Desulfatitalea tepidiphila: one gene and its partner. The protein of the gene in region 2 interacts with the protein of the main gene of each other region in a pairwise test. Links are inferred from orthologs where the notes say so. Each region holds a gene or a part of one and is shown on either strand. Other genes may lie near its edges.

Region 1 (10,751 bases), on a different replicon or contig from region 2:
CGGCGCAATGGAGTTGACCCGGATATTGAAAGGCCCGAGCTGCACGCCGGCCATCTTGGTGATGTGCACCACGCCCGCTTTCAATGCGCTGTAGAGATAGCCGCCCTGGTTGCTGCGGATGGCGGCGATGCTCGAGTTGTTGATGATGCAGCCCGACTGCTGCGGCTTCATCGCCGCCGCAGCGTATTTGATGCCGAGGGCCACGCTGCCGAGCAACAACTTGGCGCTGTATATAAAATCGTCCATGGTCACGGTGTCCAGCGCGCCGCGATCCTTGCCGCCAGCGTTGTTGAACATGCAGTCGATGCGCCCGAACCGATCCACGGCCATTTCCACCAGGGCCTTGATGTCGGCCTCCTCGGTGACATCGGCACGCTGATAGACGACATTGGCGCCCAGCTTGGCGGCCAGTTTGGCGCCCTTTTCTTCCGACCGGCCGGCGATGACCACCTTGGCCCCTTCGCCGGCAAACACTTCCGCCGTGGCTGCACCGATACCGCTGGTGCCCCCGGTAATGACCGCAACCTTGCCTTCCAGACGTCCGCTCATGAGAATACCTCCGTAAGTGAATAAGTTTTATGTATTGACGCAACCTCGTGTCTTTAATGCTTTCAGGCCTTCATTCGGGCGGGGATAAACCCCACCCCTACGAGGCCGGAGATGCAAATGGTTCGTTGTATTGAATCCTTCCTTATGTTTTCTTCCCCCGCACCCGCCCGTAGTGCACCAGCGCATACATGGCCCGGGCGCACTGCTCGGGCGAGCTGTAGACCGGGATGCCGCCTTCGCCGAGCATCTCCTCCATGATGTCGTTTTCCAGGTTGGCGAAACGCAGGCAGATGACCGGTTTGCCGTATTTGCCGGGCAATGCGGCATACCGCGCGCCGCCGTCGATGGCCGCCTTGATGTGCGGCGGGTGATCCGCAGCGCTGCGGTCGACCACCAGATGGCTGTCGAAAAGTTGGGGGCTGACCGGTACGTTGCTGATCACCCCGTCGATGTAGTCGAGCCGAAGAAACTGCTCGATGATCTCCGCCTCCTGCATGGCCGTGCGCGTGGCCCCGGCGAAATCGACCGGGTTCCGGGCCGGCGGGGCATGGGACGGCAGTAGGGCGTTGATCCGCGCGGCCGTGTCAGAATCGAGCCGGGGCAATTCCAATCCTAGTGCGGCGCAGGCGTCGGTGCCCACCACGCCCTGCCCCCCGCTGCCCAGGATCGCCACCCGGTTGCCGTTGGGCAACGGCAGGCCGGCCAGGGCCTGGGCCATCTCGAAGAGGTGGAACGACTCGCGCACCTGCAGCAGCCCGATCTGCCGGCAGATGTTGTCGAAAACGATGGACGAGCCGGCCACCGATGCGGTGTGGGACAGGGCCGCCCGTTCGGCGGCCTCGGACCGGCCGGCCTTGTAAATGACTATCGGCTTTTTCCGGATCGCCCGCCGGGCCACCTGGAAAAACCGTTCACCGTCCTTGAACCCCTCGACATAGAGGGCGATAACATGGGTCTCGGGGTCGTCGGCCAGGTATTCCACGTAATCGGCCACGCCGAGGTCGGCCTGGTTGCCGATGCTGACAAATTTGCTCAGGCCGTAGCCCTGGGATGCGGCCACCTGGGCGATGGAGACCCCGAAGGTGCCGCTCTGGGAGACGAACGAGATCGAACCGGATTTGGGGGCTTGCTGAAAACAGAGGCTCAGACGGCCCGATGCGCTGAAGATACCCATGCAATTGGGGCCGACGATCCGGATGCCCTCGGCGCGGGCCACAGCCATCATCTCGTTTTCCAGCCGCCGCCCCGTCTCGCCCGTTTCGGCAAAGCCGGCGGTGATCACCACCGCCCCCTTGATCCCCCTGGCGGCGCATCCTTTGAGCAGGTCCGGAACCGTGGCCGTGGGCGTGGTGATCACGGCCAGGTCGATATGGCCCGGTACGTCCCCCACGCTCGGGTAGGCGGCGAGCCCGAGAATCTCCTTCTTACGGGGGTTGATCGGGTAGATGGGGCCCTGGTAACCGGTTTTCAGGGGCCGGTCGACCATGCGATGGCCCCATTTGCCGAAGGTGTCCGATGCGCCGATCACTGCGATGGATTTTGGGTTGAAGATGGCCTCGAGCGCATCCAGGGACGAGGGGTGCAAACGCGTATCCTCCTGTCTGGTTCAGTCAAACGATCCAGCGCGCGGTCAAGAGGCGTAGATCGAACATTTGCGAACGGCCATGGCGGCCTCCTGCAACGCCTCTGAAAATGTGGGGTGGCCATGGATGGTACGGGCTATATCCTCGGAGCTGGCTCCGAATTCCAGGGCCAGGACACACTCGGCGATCATGTCCGCGGCCCGGGGTCCGATGATATGTACGCCCAGGATGCGATCGGTCTTGGCGTGGGCGATGAGCTTGACGAAGCCGTCGGTCTCGCCCATGCAGCGCGCCCGGCCGGCGCCGGTGAACGGATAGCTGCCCACGCAGTGGGGGATGTCGCGCTCCTTGACCTGTTGCAGGGTCAATCCCACGCTGGCCACCTCGGGCCAGGTGTAGATCACCGACGGGATGGCGTCGTAGTTGACCTCACCGAAGCGGCCGGCCATGTTTTCCACCGCGGCGATGCCTTCGGCCGAGGCCTTGTGGGCCAGCATGGGGCCGGGAACCAGATCGCCGATGGCATAGACGCCCGGCACGCTGGTCTGATACCCCTCGTCCACCAGGATGTGGCCGCTGCGTTCGTCGGTCTTGATACCCAGCTCCGAGAGACCCAGGTCCTGGGTCAGCGGCCGGCGGCCCACCGCCACCAGAAGCCGGTCGAAGTCGAGGGTCTCGCGCTGGTCGTTTTTCTCCACGGTGACCTCCACCTTGCGACCGCTCGTCTTGGCCTCGACCACGCGGGTCTCCAGGCGCATTTCCAGTCCCTGCTTGCGCAGAATGCGGTCCAGGGTGCGGGCCACCTGGCCGTCGAGGCCGGTGCCGATCTTGGGCAGCATCTCGATGACGGTGACCTTGGCGCCCAGCCGCAGCCAGACCGATCCCAGTTCCAGCCCGATATAACCGCCGCCCACGATGCCCAGGTGACGGGGCACTTCGTCCAGGGTCAGTGCTTGGGTTGAATCGACGATGCGTTCCCCGTCGAACGCCAGTCCTGGCAGCTCGACGGGCGTGCTGCCGGTGGCGAGCAGGATGTTGCGGGCGGTCGCCTCCCGGGCCTTGCCCTTGTCGCCCTGTATGCTCACGCGTCCCGGCGCCGTCAACCGCGCGCGACCCTGGATGATTTCCACCTTGTTGCCCTCGAGCAGCTTGCGCACGCTGTCGGTCAGGTCGGCCACCACCTGGTCTTTGCGGGCCATCATGGCCTTCAGATCGAGGCTTACCTTTCCGGTCTTGATGCCGTGGACCGCCAACCCCTCTTTGGCCAGATGATAGTATTCGCTCGAATCGAGCAGGGCCTTGCTGGGAATGCAGCCTTCATTGAGGCAGACGCCGCCCAGTCGCGACCGCTTCTCGATGCAGGCCGTTTTGAGGCCCAGTTGGGCGGCGCGCACGGCCGCCACGTATCCGCCGGGGCCGGCGCCGATAATGATCAGGTCATAATCGCGGGTCTCTGCCATGGCTACACCTCCAGCAGGAGCCGTTCGGGATTTTCCACCAGCTCCTTGACGCGTTTGAGAAACGTGACCGCCCCGCGCCCGTCCACGATGCGGTGGTCGTAGCTCAGGGCGAGGTACATCATGGGCCGGATGACGATCTGCTCGTCGACCACCACCGGCCGCTTTTCGATGCGGTGCATGCCCAGGATGCCACTCTGGGGCATGTTGAGGATGGGGGTGCTGAGCAGCGAGCCGTAAACGCCGCCGTTGCTGATGGTAAACGTCCCGCCCTCCAGGTCGGCCAGTTCCAGACGATTCTCCTTGATCTTGGTCACATAGTTGACGATAGCCTTCTCGATCCCGGCGAAGCTCAAACGCTCGGCATGGCGGATCACCGGCACCACCAGGCCGCGCGGCGAACCCACGGCCACGCCGATGTGCTGGTAGTTGTGGTAGACGATGTCGCTGCCGTCCACGAAGCCGTTGACTTCGGGAATCTCCCGCAGGGCCGCCACGCAGGCCTTGACGAAAAAGGACATGAAGCCCAGTGAGATGTCGTGCTTCTCTTTGAAGGCATCCTTGTACTGCGTTCGCAGGACCATGGCGCGGCTCATGTCCACGTCGTTGAAGGTAGTGAGCATGGCCGTGTTCTGCTTGGCTTCGAGCAGCCGTTCTGCGATGCGCTTGCGGATGGGCGACATGGCCTTGCGCACCTCGGCCGGTTCGCCTTCCCGGCCCAGCTCATCCGGCGGCACACACTCTTCGGGTACGCCGGCGGGCGCCTGTTCCATGGCCAGAAGCACATCGCCCTTGGTGATGCGGCCGCCCGGGCCGGTGCCCTTGATCCTGGAGAGGTCGATGCCCTTCTCGGCGGCCAGTCGCCTCACGGCCGGGGCATACTCACCGGGTGCGGTCGCGGGTGCGGGGGCTTTCTTTTCGGGACTTGGCGCCTTCTTTTCGGCCGGCGCAGGCTTTTCCTCGGCTTTTTCCGGCTTGGCCGCCTCGCCCGCTTTATCCCGGCTCTCCTTCTCTTCGGGCGCCGCATCCGGCTTCTTTTCGGCCGCCGGTTTGGCGCCTCCGGTTTCTATGGTGGCCACCACGGTGCCCACGGCCACGGTCTCACCGGCCTGTACCTGTATCTTGAGGGTGCCGGACGCCTCGGCAGTGACTTCCAGGGTCACCTTGTCGGTTTCGATAACGAACAAGGGCTCGTCCTTTTCGACCACATCGCCGTCCTGTTTGAACCATTCGGTCAGAACGGCCTCCTGTACCGATTCTCCCACGCTGGGGATTTTCACCTCGATGGCCATTGGCTCTCCTTATCGGTCATGTCTCGATGTCGTTGATGCTTGAACGTACCCCTTATCCCGCACTCTTCGCGCCGGCGTCGTATGGCCCCACCGCCTCGTCGGAAAGGGCCGCCTGCTGCTTCTTGTAGAGATTGGGGAAACCGGTGGCCGGGCTGGAAGAGGCCTTGCGCCCCACATAGGTGAGGGCATGGCCGACCATTGCCTCGAGGCGGGACCGCACGAACTGCCAGCCGCCCATGTTCTCCGGTGCCTCCTGCACCCAGGTCCAGGACTCGGCCGACGGATAATTGGCCAGCACCGCTTTGAGCTGTGCTTCGGGAAACGGATAGTACTGCTCGAGGCGGATGATGGCGACTTTGCTCGTCTCCAATTCCTCCCTCCGCTGCAACAGCTGGTAGAAGATCTTGCCGCTGCAGAAGATCACCTTGCTCGCCTTCTCGGGGCGCACCGGATCGTCCAGCACGGCCTGGTAGCGCCCGCCGCTCAAGTCGGCAAGGGTGGAGACGGCCTGGGGATGGCGCAGCAGGCTCTTGGGGGTCATCAGCACCAGGGGCTTGCGGTAGGCGGCATGGACCTGGCGGCGCAGCAGGTGGAAATACTGGGCCGGGGTGGTCAGGTCGCACACCTGCAAGTTGTCGTCGGCGCAAAGTTGCAGGAAGCGCTCCAGCCTGGCGCTGGAATGCTCGGGGCCGAGCCCTTCCCAACCGTGGGGCAGGAGAAGGACGAGGCCGGACAGGCGGCGCCACTTCGTTTCACCGCTGGCGATGAACAGGTCGATGATCCCCTGGGCATTGTTGGAAAAATCGCCGAACTGGGCTTCCCACAGCACCAGCTTGTCCGGCGAAGCCAGCGAATAGCCGTAGTCGAACCCCATGACACCGACCTCGGAGAGCGGACTGTCGTGCACATCGAATCGGGCCGCCCGCTCTGAAAGGTGGTGAAGCGGCACATACGGCTCGCCGCTCTTGCGGTCGAAAAGCACACTGTGGCGCTGACTGAAGGTGCCGCGGCCGCTGTCCTGACCGCTCAGGCGGATGGCCGTCCGCTCTTCGAGCAGACTGGCAAAGGCCAGGGCTTCGGCATTGCCCCAATCGATGCCGCTTCCCTTTTCCACGGTTTCCCGGCGGCGGCGCAACAGCAGCTTGATCTTGGAATGGGGCGAAAAATCCTTGGGCAGGGTGTTGATCCGGCGGGCAAGATCGATCAGCGTCTCTTCCGATACGCCGGTGTCGACCGCTTCATGGGTGTATTGCCCCGTGTAGCCGTCCCACTCGCTGTAGAAACGTCCCTCGGGAAATGGACAGGCGCTGTTGCGCACTTCGTCGTAGGCGGCCTCCATGCGTTTGAGGACGTCTTCTTCCATCCGATCCACCACGCCGGCGGACAGCACCTCGGCTTCGATCAGCTGATCGGCATACAGCCGGTGCAGGGAGGGGCGCTCGCGGATGCGGTCATACATCAGGGGTTGGGTGAAGTAGGGCTCGTCGCCCTCGTTGTGGCCGAATCGGCGGTAGCAGACCACGTCGACCACCACATCCTTGCCGAAGGCATATCGATAGTCAACGGCCAGCCGGATCACCTGCACCAGGGCTTCCGGATTTTCACCGTGCACGTGGAAGATGGGGACCATGAGCATCTTGGCCAGATCGGTGGTGTAGCGGGTGGAACGGGCATTTTCCGGCAGGGTGGTATAGCCGATCTGGTTGTTGATCACCACGTGCACGGTGCCGCCGGTACGGTAGCCTCTGAGCTGACTCATGTTGAGCGTCTCGGCCACCACTCCCTGGCCGGCAAAGGCCGCATCACCGTGGATCAGCAGGGGCAGCACCTGCCGTTGCCCATTTTCGCCCCGCCGCTCCTGGCGGGCCCTGGCAATACCCAGCACCACGGGGTCCACCGCTTCCAGGTGGCTGGGGTTGTTGACCAGCAGCGCCTGGATGCGGCCGTCGGCCCCCAGGTCGATGTCGCCTAAGTAGCCGTTGTGGTACTTGACGTCGCCGGCCCCCACCAACTGGCTGCTGTCATAGCAATTTTCGAACTCGGCCAGGATCTCCTCCACCGGACGGCCCAGGATGTTGGCCTGTACATTGAGGCGGCCCCGGTGGGCCATGCCCAGCACCAGCTCCTCGGCACCCTGACCGACCGCCCGACGCAGCATCGCGTCGAGCATGGGGATGATGCCGTCCCCGCCTTCCAGGGAAAACCGGGTCACGGCCAGGTACCGCTTGTTTAGAAACGCTTCGAACATGGCCGCATCGGTCAGTTTTTCGAGCAGATGGCGCTGCGCGTCGCGCGAGAGGTCGATCCGGTTGCGATTGGGTTCCATGCGCTCCTGGAGCCAGCGCCGTTCGTCCGGGTCCTGCAGGTGCATGTACTCCACACCGATCGAACGGCAATAGGTCTGTTTGAGGATCTGGATGATCTCCTTGAGCGGGGCCTGCTCGACAAAGGCAAACTGCGGTGTGGCATAGACCTGCTCGAGATGACCGGCGGCGAGCCCGAAAGCACCGAGGGAGAGCAGGGGATGTTCGGTGGGGCAGGCGCTCAACGGGTCCATGCAGGCGAGCAGATGGCCCAATTGACGGTAGCGCAGGATCAATTCCCCCACCTGCCCCTCGGCTGGGCCGGTGGGGGGTGGCTGCGGCGTGCCAGTTCCGGCTTCGCTGCGCTGCCTGCCCATGTCGAAGCCGTAAAAAAAGACGCGCCACTCGCGGCCCACCGAATCGGGGTCACGGCGATATCGCTGGTATTGATCGTCGATATAGTCGAGGTTGAGTGTTTCGGGTATGGACATGGTGTCATTCTTCTGATGGGTTGATGGCATGGACATGGGCGGCAAGGTTGGCAACCCCTTACCGTCCGGACGTCGTCATGGCCCTGTTTCAAGGCTGCTGGGATCAAAAGCGAAGAAGAACCAGTGGCAACGTGCAAATGATAAGTAAAAGGACCAGAAGTGTCAATTGGAAAGGCGAACGGCCGCCTCAGCTGATGTTCGTAAAATCTCGTAGTTGGTGCGATATCGTCGAACCGAAAAACATGCCGGGCCCCACCGGTTCCGGATCCGGATCACCCGGCCGTCAGAATGGCCTTGTCGTATGCGCCGGCCCTCGGTTATAGTGATCATCGACACACCGGTTGCTGTGTCATGAAACTCAATGCGCGACAGTGCTGGCAGGAGCGAACCGCCCATGCGTATTCCCCCCAGGTCCGAGTGTATGCACATGTTGGCCGACATGGAGATGCCGCCGCACATCAAGGCCCACTCCATGCTGGTGTGCCGCGTGGCGCTGCTGCTCACCGACGGCCTCCTGTCGGCAGGGGTCGCGCTCAATCGGCCCCTGGTGAAAGCCTCGGCCCTGCTCCACGACATCACCAAGCCGCGCAGTTTCACCACCGGCGAAAACCACTCCAGAACCGGTGGTGAATACCTGGCTGGCCTGGGTTATCCGGAAGTGGGCGACATCATTCGGCAACACGTCATCCTGGATGCCTATTTCAAGGAGGAAGCCCCCTGCGAAGCGGAAATCGTCAATTACGCCGATAAACGGGTGCTTCACGACCAGGTGGTCTCGCTCAAGGAGCGCATGGTTTACATTCTCCACCGCTATGCCAAAACCGAGGAACACCGCCGATGGCTGCAGGAGGTGTGGGACCAGACGCTTCGATTGGAAACACGCCTGTTCAGCTACCTGGCCTACGAACCAGACCAGGTTTGCGAGCGGATCGACGGAAACCCGCCCAACGAATAGGACGAGCAGGCCCAACACCTACTCGCATCCGAACTGATCTGCATCCGGACATGCGCCTCTCAGGCACATACCTGCCACACCATCGATGAACGCCCGGCAGAGCGCGGCATCCACCTCGTGGGCATAGAGACGGCCGTCCTTGTCGATTCCCCTGATCACGCCATCTTTCAGGAAAGCCGATAGAAGCATGCGGCCCGCGCTGTCGCGGTCAATGTCGGGAGTAATTTCAGCCGGCGGCGCTGCCGGTGCCGGCAGGCCGTGTCCCATGTCCAGCCGATGTTTCATGTAATTGAGAATACGCCCCAAACGGAGCAGGGTGACGGTCTGGCGACGGTCGGTGGCGTGTTCCAGGGGCAGGGTCGATGCCCGCCACAAGCCCGGGCGGTCCGGCAATTTCCCGCGTTGGCGGCACCATTGGTAATCGGCGCTGCCCGGCGCCGGATAGAAGACCGACACGCCGGCCAGGACCGGCCGCCGGGCCAGGAAAAGAAGGTCGGCCAGAGATGCGAACGGATCCTGGTCCGGACCGCCCACGATCAGGTAAGCCACGCTGTGCAAGCGCTCCCGCCCCGCCGCCGACAGCACCCGGTCCAGGTCCGCACTCAAATCGGGCCGTCCGAAGCGCCGGAGCTGTCCTTTATCGGTGGTGATCAGGGCGAAATTCAGCGCCTTGAACCCGACGCGCCTCATTTCCAGGAGCATTTCGCGGTCCAGGGTGGGCACGAACATGCCGTTCATGGCGCGCAGTTCGGGCAAGCGGCCCTTGAAATAATCCCCGATGGCGCCCAACAGGGCCATGAACCATGAACGGTCCGCGGTCAGGTGTTCGTCTTCGAAATCGATGAAACCCAGGGGGGCGATCCGGTCGGCGGCCTTGATCTCGGCCATGACCGCATCGACCGAGCGGGCCCGAAATCCATGATAGGTGGAGGCATTGACCGCACAATAGGTACAGCGCATCGGACAGCCGCGGCCGGCCGACAGGGCCAGGCTGCCTTTGCCGGAGCGACGGTAAAAGCGCCAGTCCAACAGATCGAAGGCCGGCAGAGGCAAGCCGTTCAAATCATCGACCACCGCCGGCGGAGAGGCGATCAGGGCGCCTTTCGGGCCCCGCCGCACCAGGCCGGCAACGGTCTCCAGATCCCCGCCGTCGCGCAAGGCCCGGGCCAAGGGGGGTAGTGTCGCCTCGCCGTCGCCGCGCAACACGAAATCGACCGCCGGATGGCGCATGACCGCCTCCGGCAGCACCGAGGGGTGGTGCCCGCCCATGACGATGGTGGCGTCCGGGCAAAATTTACGGACCGCCGCGGCCGTTTCCAGGGCCGTGTGGCTGTAAGCGCTGAAGAGCGATGAGATGCCGATGAGGCGGGCGCCGGAATGCCGGGCTATGTGTCCGATGTGCTCGAAGCTGTATCCGAAATGGCGGAAATGGTGAAACAGGGCGAACGGGGAACGGTCCTCCCGCCCGTAAAAGGGTTTCAAGAAGGCCATCTCGCCGGGCCATTCTATGATGCGGGCCTTATCGGTGGCCAGGGAATCGAAAATGGCGACGCTGAATCCCTCCTTGCGCAGGGCACCCGCAATACATGCCAAACCGTATGGCATGGTGCGCTTGGCGGTCAGATAAAAGTCGCGGATCGGCGGCTGGATGAGCAGGATGTCAGGCATGGTTCATAGGTATACCGAAGTCAAAGCGTCAAAGCTGAAACCAGCTCGAACTGAAAGCTATTCATTAAACCCGGCGTGGGTGGAACGGGTGGCCGATGCCACACGCCAAGCGGTCAAGTGCCGGTAAAATGCACGGCGGGCGGCCCAGAAACTCGCTGCGCTCAAACAGTCTGGGCCGCTTGTCCGCCGTTTGCATTAAACCGGCACTACATCGCATGGCTCACATGGCCCTGGCCACCTGCTCCACCCACGCCTGCCAAACTCGTTGCGATGAAAATGTCTTCATTGAATCAACGCAGAATCCGATTTGGGGTGTACCCCCAACTGCTGAAACGGCTGAGCGCGCCGGAGTCAAGGCGCCGGAGGTGAAGCTGTAGTGCCCTACCGCGATCCTCCGGCAACGCCGAATCTGGAGTGCTCATCCGTCTCAGCTCATTTTGGAGATGGTTGAGA
Region 2 (10,361 bases):
TGCCGATTTCGCCATGGAGGAGGTGGAAAAATTGCTGCCGCGCAACACGTGCGCCCTGATCAAGTCTTCGTTCGGGTTCAAGCTGGGTAAGGTGTGCCCCTACCTGGAGAGCGCGGACATGATTGTCGGCGAAAACACCTGCGACGGCAAGAAGAAAGCCTATGAAACGCTGGGCCAACTGGTGAGCAACCTCTATGTGATGGACCTGCCCCAAGTCAAATCAGAAAACGGCCGGGCATTGCTCCAAAATGAATACTTCCGTTTCAAAACGGCCATGGAAACGCTCACCGGTGTGAAGATCACGGCTGAATCCTTGAAAGCGGCCATCGGCACCGTCAATGCCAAACGGGCTGCCTTACACCGATTGTCAGCTTTGCGGAAAGCAGATCCTGTCCCCGTATCCGGCCTGGATGCCCTATTGGTCAACCAGGTCTTCTTCTACGACAACCCGGCGCGTTTCACAGAATCGGTGAACAAAATCTGCGACGAGCTGGAAAACCGCATCGCGGAGAAAAAGGGCACCTGCCCGGCCGGCACGCCCCGCATCCTGGTCTCCGGCTGTCCCCAGGCTGTTCCCAACTGGAAACTGCCTTTTATCGTGGAGACTTCGGGCGCCGTTATCGTGGGAGAGGAGTCGTGCGTGGGCGAACGGGGCACCCGCAACCTCACCGACGCATCGGGCCAAACGGTCGAGGAGATGATGGCCGCCATCGTGGATCGCTATTACCAGGTGGATTGCGCCATCTTCACCCCCAACCCCGATCGCCTGGCCCATATCGAAGAGATGGCCGCCGCCTACAAGGCCGACGGCGTCATCCATTACGGCTTGCAGTTCTGCCAGCCCTACCTGATGGAAGCCATACCCGTGGAGAAGGCCCTCGAGAAAAAAAATATCCCCTGCCTGCGCATCGAGACCGACTACAGCATGGAAGATGCCGGGCAGCTCAAGACGCGCGTGGAAGCGTTCATCGAACAAATCAAAGGATAGCAAAAGGATGAACGACCGTTTTGCCGGCATCGACATCGGCTCCCGAACGATTGAACTCGTGGTGGTGGATTCAACCGGAGAAATCACCCATCGCCTGAAGACCGATACCGGCTTTGACCCCATGAGCGACACCAAACGCCTGCTCAATGGCATCGAATGCGACCGCATCATGGCTACCGGTTACGGTCGTAATCTTCTGGAAATAGCATTCGAAGCTCCAACGGTGACCGAGATCAAGGCGCACGCCCGGGGAGCCCGCACACTTTTCCCCGAAGCTCGCAGCGTGCTCGATATCGGCGGCCAGGACAGCAAGGCCATCGCCTTGTTCGACAACGGAAAAGTGAAAAAATTTGAAATGAACGACCGCTGCGCCGCCGGCACCGGTAAATTCCTTGAGATCATGGCGCGCACATTGGGTTTTGAGATCGATGCTTTCGGTGACGAAGCGCTTCTGGCGGAAAAAGAAATCACCATTTCGAGCATGTGCACGGTCTTCGCCGAATCGGAGGTCACTTCGCTGATTGCCAAAGGTCAAGATCGCCGCCAAATCGCCCTGGGCCTTCACGCCAGTGTCATGCGCCGGGTGGCGGCCATGATCCAACGGGTATCCCCCTCAGGGGATATTGTATTTACCGGTGGGGTCGCCAAAAACCCGTGCCTGCGTGCCCTGCTGGCGCAGAAACTGGGCCGAACCGTCCTTTACCACGAGCACTCACAATTTGCCGGGGCCCTGGGTGCGGCCTTGCTGGCTCTGGAGTCGCAGTAAACGGTGGAAGACCGATGGCGCCCTCGGGCAATCCGGGACAGACAGGAACGCATGCAGCGGCACCTTCAAAGGGAGCCAAAAACTCTTTTTCGAGCAATAGAAGAAATCAAGCATCTGAATCGTAAGAGGCCGTCTTTACATATGTCAGGATGAAACGGAGTGGGACATCAAAAAAGGAGGTTGAATTGATGCAGGGGAGAAACATTTTTGCGACGCGATGGGGAATCATCGGCGTCGGCGCTGTGATCGGCATTCTGGCCCCGTTGCTTCAGAAACTGGGCAACCCGGGCAACATGGGCATCTGCGTGGCCTGTTTCGAACGCGATATCGCCGGTGCCTTAGGCCTGCACCGTGCAGCGGTGGTGCAGTACATGCGCCCGGAAATCATCGGCTTCGTGATCGGTTCGCTGATCGCCGCCTATCTTTTCAGAGAGTATCGGCCCCGGGTCGGATCGGCACCCATCGTTCGGTTCGTGCTGGGCGTCTTTGCCATGATCGGCGCCCTGGTCTTCCTCGGTTGTCCGTGGCGGGCCGTGCTGCGCCTGGCCGGCGGAGACGGCAATGCGATTCTGGGTTTGTTGGGTTTGACCTTCGGCATCTGGATCGGCACCCTCTTTCTCAAAAAGGGCTACAACCTGGGCCGCACCCAGGCGACCCACGCCGCCGTGGGCTGGATGCTGCCGCTGATCATGATCGGATTCCTGGCTCTGGTGCTGGTCTTTCCCCAAATCAAGGACCAGCCCAGCAGCGGTGTGTTGTTCTATAGTGTCAAAGGGCCGGGCGCCATGCATGCGCCGCTGCTGCTGGCGCTGGTGGTCGGATTGGCCGTCGGTTTTCTTGCCCAGCGGAGCCGCTTCTGCACCATGGGCGCCATTCGAGACACCGTGCTGTTTGGGCAGACCCATCTGCTCTCCGGCTTCGTCGCCCTCGTGGTGGTGGCCTTCGTGACCAATCTGATCCTGGGGCAGTTCAACGCCGGTTTTACCGGGCAACCGGTGGCCCACACCATGCACATCTGGAATTTCGCCGGTATGGCCCTGGCCGGTCTGGCATTTGCGTTGGCCGGGGGATGTCCCGGGCGCCAGCTGTTTCTGGCCGGCGAAGGAGACGGTGATGCGGCCGTATTCGTGATGGGCATGATCGTGGGCGCCGGAATCGCGCACAACTTCGGATTGGCCAGCTCCCCCCAAGGGGTCGGGCCCCATGGCATCGCCGCCGTGGTCATTGGCCTGTTGTCTTGTCTGTTCATAGGGTTTACCATGCGCAAGAAAAGCGTATAAGGAGGTTTGCATGCCTACAACCGTCGATGCGCGAGGGCTATCCTGCCCTCAACCGGTCATCATGACTCTGAACGAAATCAAAAACGGCAAGGACAAAGAGATCGTGGTCCTGGTGGATACCGATACATCCCGGGAAAACGTGACACGGGCCGCCGAAAGCCAAGGTTGCCGGGTGGGTGAGGTCACGCCGGAGGGCGAAGGGTACCGGATCGCCATCACCAAGGGATAAATATCCATGATCGGCTGGTTGAAACGAAAATTGCCGGGGCCTGGGACCCCGGCGGAACCCCAAAGGGAATCATCGTCCGATCGCGGCATCCTGGTGTTCGAAAACACCAGCGAGGTGATCCAGGCGGAGAAGATACTAAAACAGGCCGGCTGGCCGGTGCGGGTCATGGGGCCGCCCCCGGAGATCCGCACCGGCTGCGACCTGGTCATCGAGTTCCCGCTCATCGAAGGGCTCAACATCGTCCGGGAACTGCACCTGGCCGAGCTGGCGCCGTTGAGTGTGGTACCGGTCAGCGCTCCCCTGCTCACCCCCGTCGACCTGTTTCACACCAAGGACTTCGGAGAGTATCTCATGGTACGGGCGGCCAACATGAAAATCACCATTTTCAAGCAGACCCGCACCATCGTCAACATCTCGGGCGGTGGCTGTCCGGACGTGCCCTATCTGGCCGAAAAGATGGTGGGGAAAACGTTGAGCGATTCACCCCGGCCGCGCGATCTGGGCCACACCCTGTGCGGCTATGCCCTGCAGCTGGCTTATGAGGAGCTGCAACGAAAATGATCGGTATCATCGGCACTGTACCAGACCCGGATTTCCCCTTGACCTGCGGAGTGGTGAAATGGGACGGAGACAGCCTGATCATCGACGGCCGGCGTGTAACCGTCAACCGCGGCACGCCCGCCCTGCTCGGCGCCGCCTTGAAAGCCGGCGAAAGCATCGGCGCACCGCCCATTCACGGCATTCTGGTCGGCGATATCGGAAAGGGGGCAGGCAGCCGGCGCCTGTATCAGTTTCTTGAAAACGAGCTGGACCGATGGCCGTTCACGGTGTTGACCTTCCACTATCTGCAACCCGATGTGGACTGGCACAACCGGGTGCTGTTCGCCATCGAACTCATGCGGCAACGCCCGCTGTTGATCGCCGACGCCGGTTTCATGTATGCCGCCAAGATGAGCGGCCAGGCGCCGGCTTACGATTTCTTCACCCCGGATGCGGGCGAACTGGCCTTCCTGGCCGACGAGACCGCCCCCCATCCGTTTTATACCCGCGGCTTCATCCTGCACCAGAACGACAACCTGCCTGAACTGATCCAGCGCGCCTATCAACACGGGAATGCCGCCCGTCATCTTCTCGTCAAGGGCGCCACCGACTATATCGTGGAACAAGGTCGCATCGCGGCCACCGTGAATCACCCCAGTTTCGAGGCCATGGAGGCCATCGGCGGTACCGGCGACACCCTGACCGGACTGCTGACCGTTTTGTGCGCCGCCGGTTACGCCCCCACCCGGGCCGCCCTTCTGGCTGCCCAGGCCAACCGTCTGGCCGGTTCCCTGGCCGATCCCACCCCCGCCACCCAGATCGCCGAACTGATCGTCCACATTCCCGAAGCCCTCGCCCGCCGATTGCATTTTACCGGCAATTGACCGCTCGGCGTGTGGCATCGGCCACCTGTTCCACCCACGCCGGATTTAATGCTTGGCGTTCAGTTTCAATCGCTGGGTCGCGCCGGTCCATGAGTTCGTGACATATGCCATCCCCGGATCCCGGACTTGCATCCATCGCACGGAAATGGGCTTTATTTCCATTGTAACGTAGGCTAAAAGGATCGGGTGCCTTATCTTCGAAGGGGTTGCGGATCAGGCCAGAATGAATTCACGATAGAAACGACCTCCATGATTGCAGTAGAAAACCTGACCAAAACATTCGGCGGCCAAGTGCTTTTCGACCAGGCCGGCTTCAAGATCAACAAGCGTGAACGCGTGGGCCTGGTGGGACGCAACGGCCACGGCAAAACCACCCTTTTCCGCATTCTCATCGGCGAGGAGGAGTATGACGGCGGCACCGTGACGGCTCCGAAGGGATATCGCATCGGCCATGTCCAGCAGCAGTTGGCATTTACCCAGGCCACGGTCCTGGAAGAGGGGATGCTGGGGCTGCCGGAAGACCGGAGCGACCACCACTGGTTGGTGGAGAAGATCCTGGCGGGCCTGGGGTTTTCCGATACCGATATGCAGCGGCATCCCAAGGAGTTTTCGGGCGGATTTCAGGTCCGGCTCAATCTGGCCAAGGTCCTGGTGTCCGAACCCGACCTGCTGCTGCTGGACGAGCCGACCAACTACCTGGATATCACCTCCATCCGATGGATCGAACGCTTCCTGACCAACTGGCCCCATGAACTGATGCTCATCACCCATGACCGCAGCTTCATGGACCGCATCGTCACGCACACCGTGGGCATCCATCGCCAGAAATTGCGCAAGATCGCCGGCAGCACAGAAAAATATTATGCCCAGATCGCCCAGGACGAGGAGATCTATGAAAAGACGCGCCAGAACGACGAACGGCGCGCCAAGGAGATCGAACAGTTCATCACCCGCTTCCGCGCCAAGGCGCGCCTGGCCGGCCTGGTCCAGTCGCGAATCAAGGCCCTGGAGAAGCTCGAAAAGAAGCAGAAATTGACCCAGATGCGGGACCTGGACTTTTCCTTCCGCTGCCTGCCCTTTCGCGGCAAGCAGGTCCTGGGGGTGCGGGGATTGACCTTTGGCTATGCCAACCGCCCCAGGCTGTTCAGCGATCTGGATTTCGTGCTGCACGCCGGTGACCGCCTCTGCGTGGTGGGGCCCAACGGCCAGGGCAAGACGACCCTGCTGCAACTGCTAGCCGGCAACCTGAAACCCGTGAAAGGTGAGATCGTGTTCCACCCCGGCGTGGTCACGGGCTTTTACGAGCAGACCAATATCCAGACCCTCAACGACCGCCACACGGTCGAAGAGGAGATCCTGCTCTGCCATGGGGATCTCAACCGGCAGCAGGCGCGTAACATATGCGGCGCCATGTTGTTCGAGGGCGACGCGGCCCTGAAAAAAATCGAGGTGCTTTCCGGCGGTGAAAAGGCCCGGGTCATGCTGGGCAAGCTGCTGGCCACGCCGTTGAACCTCCTGCTGCTGGACGAACCGAGCAACCACCTGGATATGGAGTCGTGCGACGCCCTGATGGCCGCCATCGACAACTTCGACGGCGCCGTGATCATGGTGACCCATAACGAGATGTTTCTGCACGCCCTTGCCCAGCGCCTGATCGTCTTTCATGAAAACCAGGTCACCCTGTTCGAAGGCAGCTATCAGGACTTTCTGGAAAAGGGCGGCTGGGGAGACGACCCCAACCCGGCCGGTAAAACGGTGGAATCAGAGATTGCCCGTGCGCCGGACCAGCCCAGGATGACCAAAAAAGAGATGCGGCGCATGCGTTCGACCATCATGAGCGCGGACGCCAAGACGCGCAAGGGGTTGGAAAGCGACATTCAAACCACCGAGGCCGCCATAGAAACCGAAGAAAAGCGCCTGGCGAAGCTCAACGAAGAGATGGTCACGGCCGCCCAGGCGCAGAATGGCGACCGTATCGCCCAACTCTCCCGGGACATCCACAAATGCACGGCTGCGATCGAAACCCAATTCGCTTCGCTCGACACCCTTTACAAGCAAAAAGAGACGCTGGACGCACAATTATCCGAAAAGCTGGCCGGACTGGAAGAGTAGCGTAAAAACAGCAGACGATGCTTATTGGTACTTGTCTTTGAGTGCGGCGAGACGGGAAAGATAGCGCTGACGGTACATCAGGCCCTTCTGGTTGTTGATGTCGTAAAAAACATAGTCGAGATGCGGCCGGATATCGAGCCCGTAAGCGTTGAGGCTGGCATCGTTGGCCATGTCCAGAATACGCAAGGCATAGTAGTTGACCAACATGCGCAATTTGCTGTCTCGACGCAGCAGATAGCTGCGCCCGCCCAACGTGTTGAGAAAAAAAGAGGCGTATTGGTAAAGGGTATTGAGCCGCTCGGGCTCCCGGGTCTTGGGATGGATGCGGTCGCAGACGGTCATCCAGGTAAACAAAACGGCCATGGCCGGTTCCACCACCGCCGATTCGCTGGTGAGAATCTCCTTGATCAGGTTGATGCGATCGCGGCCCAGCACCCGGTAAAAGTGGGTCACATTCCGCATCAGAGCGTACAGGTTGTCCATCTCGCCCACGTTGGTCGGTGGGTTGGCGGCCAACCGTTTGAAGACATCGTCGAAGAGCGCTTCGGCCCGCATATTGATACCAGGCCAAATCAGATAGGCCTTGCTGTCCAGATATTGAAAAAAGGCCACTGTCTGGGCCGTGACCTTCTGGCAGTTCACGGCGTCGTCCACGCCCGCCGTCATGGGTTTGTCCGGACCGAACACGGGCGTCAAATCGGATTTGCCGGCCAACCCTTGCGACTGAAGATCGGCCTCCTCGGCCAGTTTGCGGATATCTGCCTCGAGCTTGGCGATCTTTTTCAGGCAGGCGTCCTTTTCTTGTTCCACGGCCGCCTCGATGGCGCGGGTGTGCCACTGGTTCACCAGGTAATATCCGAGCAGGCCGAGGCCCAGGGCGGCAAAGAGGATGATGAGAATTTTGACGGTTTTGTCCATAGGCTACGAAAACGCGTTTGGAAATTGGCATTGTTTCGGATAAGGAGTGTTTACCATACGCCAGCAGGCTTTGGTTTGCAAGGAGAACCTCGCCCTTTCGGCTTTGCGATGGGGAGAGGTTAGAATAAAGGAGGTCGCCCATGTCCTACTTACGACCGGTGCGTTATGCCATCCACATCACGCCGGATTTAAGCCAATTTCGGTTCGACGGGCAGGTCGCCGTCACGTTTGAAACGGATGCGCCCGTCGATCATGTGATCTTGAATGCGCTGGAGCTGGCCATTTGGACGTGTCAAATGGACAAAGGCGAGCGCCGGGTCGACCTTCCATTTGCGCTGGACCCTGCCAGTGAGACTCTGACCGTTCGCCTGCCCGAACCCCAAACCGGCCGCTTCGAGCTCCACATCCAATACCAGGGCATCATCAACGACCGCATGGCCGGGTTTTACCGCAGCCAGGCCACCTATGACGGCCGCACCCACCTTCTGGCCGTGACCCAGTTCCAGGAAAGCTCGGCGCGGCAGGCGTTTCCCTGCATGGATCACCCACGCCAGAAGGCGGTTTTCGAGCTCACCATGACCGTACCGGACCACCTGACGGTATTGGCCAACACCCTGCCCATGAAGGAAGAACAGCTGGATAACGGGCGCAAGCGGGTCACGTTTCAGCCCACGCCGGTGATGTCCACCTATCTCGTCTTTTTCGGTCTGGGGGATTTCGAACTGCAGCGGGACAGGAAAGACGCACGGGTGCGCCTGGCGCACCTGCCGGGCATGGCCCACACCACCGGCCTCGGCCTGGACTTCGGCCGCAAGGCGCTGCAATATTGCGAACGCTACTACGGCATCGACTATCCGCTGCCCAAGATGGACTTGATCGCCGTGCCCGATTTTGCCTTTGGGGCCATGGAAAACTGGGGGGCCATCACCTTTCGGGAAAATCTGCTGCTCAACTTCCCCGAACACACCTCCAAGGCCGGCATCGAACGCATCTGCGAGGTGATCGCTCATGAAATCGCCCACCAATGGTTCGGGAATCTGGTGACGCCCGCCGACTGGAAATATCTGTGGCTCAACGAAAGCTTTGCCACCTATTTCGGCTATGGCGTGGTGGCCCACTACCATCCCGACTGGGGCATTTGGGAGCAGTTCCTGACCACCGAAACCGCCACCGCCCTGACCCGCGACGGCTTGAAGGAAACCTTTGCCATCGAAATTCCCGGCGGCGAGCACGTGGTCATCAACTCCAGCACCGCGCCGATCATTTACAACAAAGGCGCCAGTATATTGCGCATGATCGAAGGGTACATCGGAACCGAGACCTACCAGCAGGGCGTCCGCTCCTATCTCGGCGACCATCAGTACGATTGCGCCGAAAGTTACCATCTGTGGCAGGCGTTTGAAAAGGTATCGGCCCAACCCATCACGGCCATGATGCAGAATTGGATCGGCCAGCCTGGCCATCCCCTGGTCACGGTTTCCCGCAGCGGCAACGAACTGGTTTTGCGACAGCAACGTTTCACCTATCTGGACATGCCCGGTGATCAGGTGTGGCATATTCCCCTCACTATCACGGTATGGACCGGCGACCGCCCAGCCGAAACGCTCTCCCTGTTGATGGATACGGAACGGGCCACGCTGCCCCTGCCGCCCGATTGCCGGGCGTATAAACTCAACAGCCGTCAGTCGGGATTCTACCGTGTGCACTACGAGGACAAGGAGAATTGGGCGGCTCTGGGCGAACTCGTGGCCGGTCAGGTCATGGATGTCGAGGATCGCTGGGGGCTGCAGAACGATCTGTATGCCCTGGTCCGGCAGGCCCGGGTCGAGTTGGGCGCCTGGCTCGATGCATTGGGCCGCTACGGAAACGAGACCGCCTTTTTGCCGTTGACCAGCATGGCGGGCAACCTTTTTCAGGCCCTGCTGATCGCATCCGAGGCCCGGCGGCCGGCGGTCGCAGCCGCAGGCAAGGCCTTGGCCGACCGGGCCCTGAGCCATTGCGGCCTGCGGCCGGCCGAAGACGAACCTCACACCACGGCCATTCTCCGCGACCAACTGCTATGGCAGGCGGCGGTCTGGGGGTTGGATAGCGCCATCGATTTCGCATGCGAACAGTTCGACGCCCTGACGGCCGGCCATCCCACCCATCCGGATATCGCCAAGGCGGTGATGCAGATCGGCGCCTGGACCCGGGGCGAACAGGCCTTGGGCTGGCTGATCCGCCGCTTCGAACAATCGCCCAGCGAACATGAACGCATGAACATCCTGGCCGCGTTCGGCGGCTTTCAGGATTGGCAAGCGGCCCGCAAGGCCCTGGCGCATACCCTTGCCAGCGTGCCGCCGCGCAACCGTTTCATGCCCATCGTGGCAATGGCCGCCAACCCGACCCTTCAAACCCAGTTGTGGCCCTGGTACCTGGAAAACCTCAATGCCCTCGAAGATTTTCATCCCCTGCTCTACGAACGGGTCATCACGGCCATCATCCCGTTCGGCGGGCTGGGCCGGGAAACAGAGGTGCGACACTTCAGCGAAGCCTACATCGCCGAACACCCCTGCCTGGCGGATGCTTTCCGGCTGGCCCTGGAGAACCTGGAGATCAACACGCGGATGCGGAACAGTTGTTAGCAGTGTCCCTCCACAAATAG

The links.
Region 1: the proteins of DFT_RS00785 (region 2) and DFT_RS18325 interact in binary tests that used the Escherichia coli proteins (3 or more experiments, as listed by UniProt). The link is inferred for Desulfatitalea tepidiphila from one-to-one orthologs.

The regions. Positions count from the first base shown.
Region 1 is NZ_BCAG01000005.1:105,710-116,460, forward strand. What follows is about bases 4,734-8,026. They hold DFT_RS18325 (2-oxoglutarate dehydrogenase E1 component), read right to left. Parts: upstream 7,712-8,026; coding sequence 4,934-7,711; downstream 4,734-4,933. Other genes in these bases: odhB (2-oxoglutarate dehydrogenase complex dihydrolipoyllysine-residue succinyltransferase), read right to left, coding at 4,734-4,881. Also shown: DFT_RS18305 (SDR family NAD(P)-dependent oxidoreductase), read right to left, coding at 1-549; DFT_RS18310 (acetate--CoA ligase family protein), read right to left, coding at 692-2,134; lpdA (dihydrolipoyl dehydrogenase), read right to left, coding at 2,180-3,592; more of odhB, read right to left, coding at 3,595-4,733; DFT_RS18330 (HD domain-containing protein), read left to right, coding at 8,070-8,630; DFT_RS18335 (B12-binding domain-containing radical SAM protein), read right to left, coding at 8,649-10,298; DFT_RS18340 (sigma-54-dependent transcriptional regulator), read right to left, coding at 10,726-10,751. UniProt on the Escherichia coli protein: E1 component of the 2-oxoglutarate dehydrogenase (OGDH) complex which catalyzes the decarboxylation of 2-oxoglutarate, the first step in the conversion of 2-oxoglutarate to succinyl-CoA and CO(2).
Region 2 is NZ_BCAG01000001.1:178,297-188,657, reverse strand. What follows is about bases 4,465-7,367. They hold DFT_RS00785 (ABC-F family ATP-binding cassette domain-containing protein), read left to right. Parts: upstream 4,465-4,936; coding sequence 4,937-6,799; downstream 6,800-7,367. Other genes in these bases: DFT_RS00780 (hypothetical protein), read right to left, coding at 6,821-7,367; DFT_RS00790 (NAD(P)H-hydrate dehydratase), read left to right, coding at 4,465-4,687. Outside these bases: DFT_RS00815 (double-cubane-cluster-containing anaerobic reductase), read left to right, coding at 1-988; DFT_RS00810 (acyl-CoA dehydratase activase), read left to right, coding at 996-1,754; YedE family putative selenium transporter, read left to right, coding at 1,943-3,034; DFT_RS00800 (sulfurtransferase TusA family protein), read left to right, coding at 3,045-3,263; DFT_RS00795 (putative Se/S carrier protein), read left to right, coding at 3,270-3,824; more of DFT_RS00790, read left to right, coding at 3,821-4,464; more of DFT_RS00780, read right to left, coding at 7,368-7,717; DFT_RS00775 (M1 family metallopeptidase), read left to right, coding at 7,858-10,341. UniProt on the Escherichia coli protein: Genetic data indicate it may be involved in ribosome assembly or function.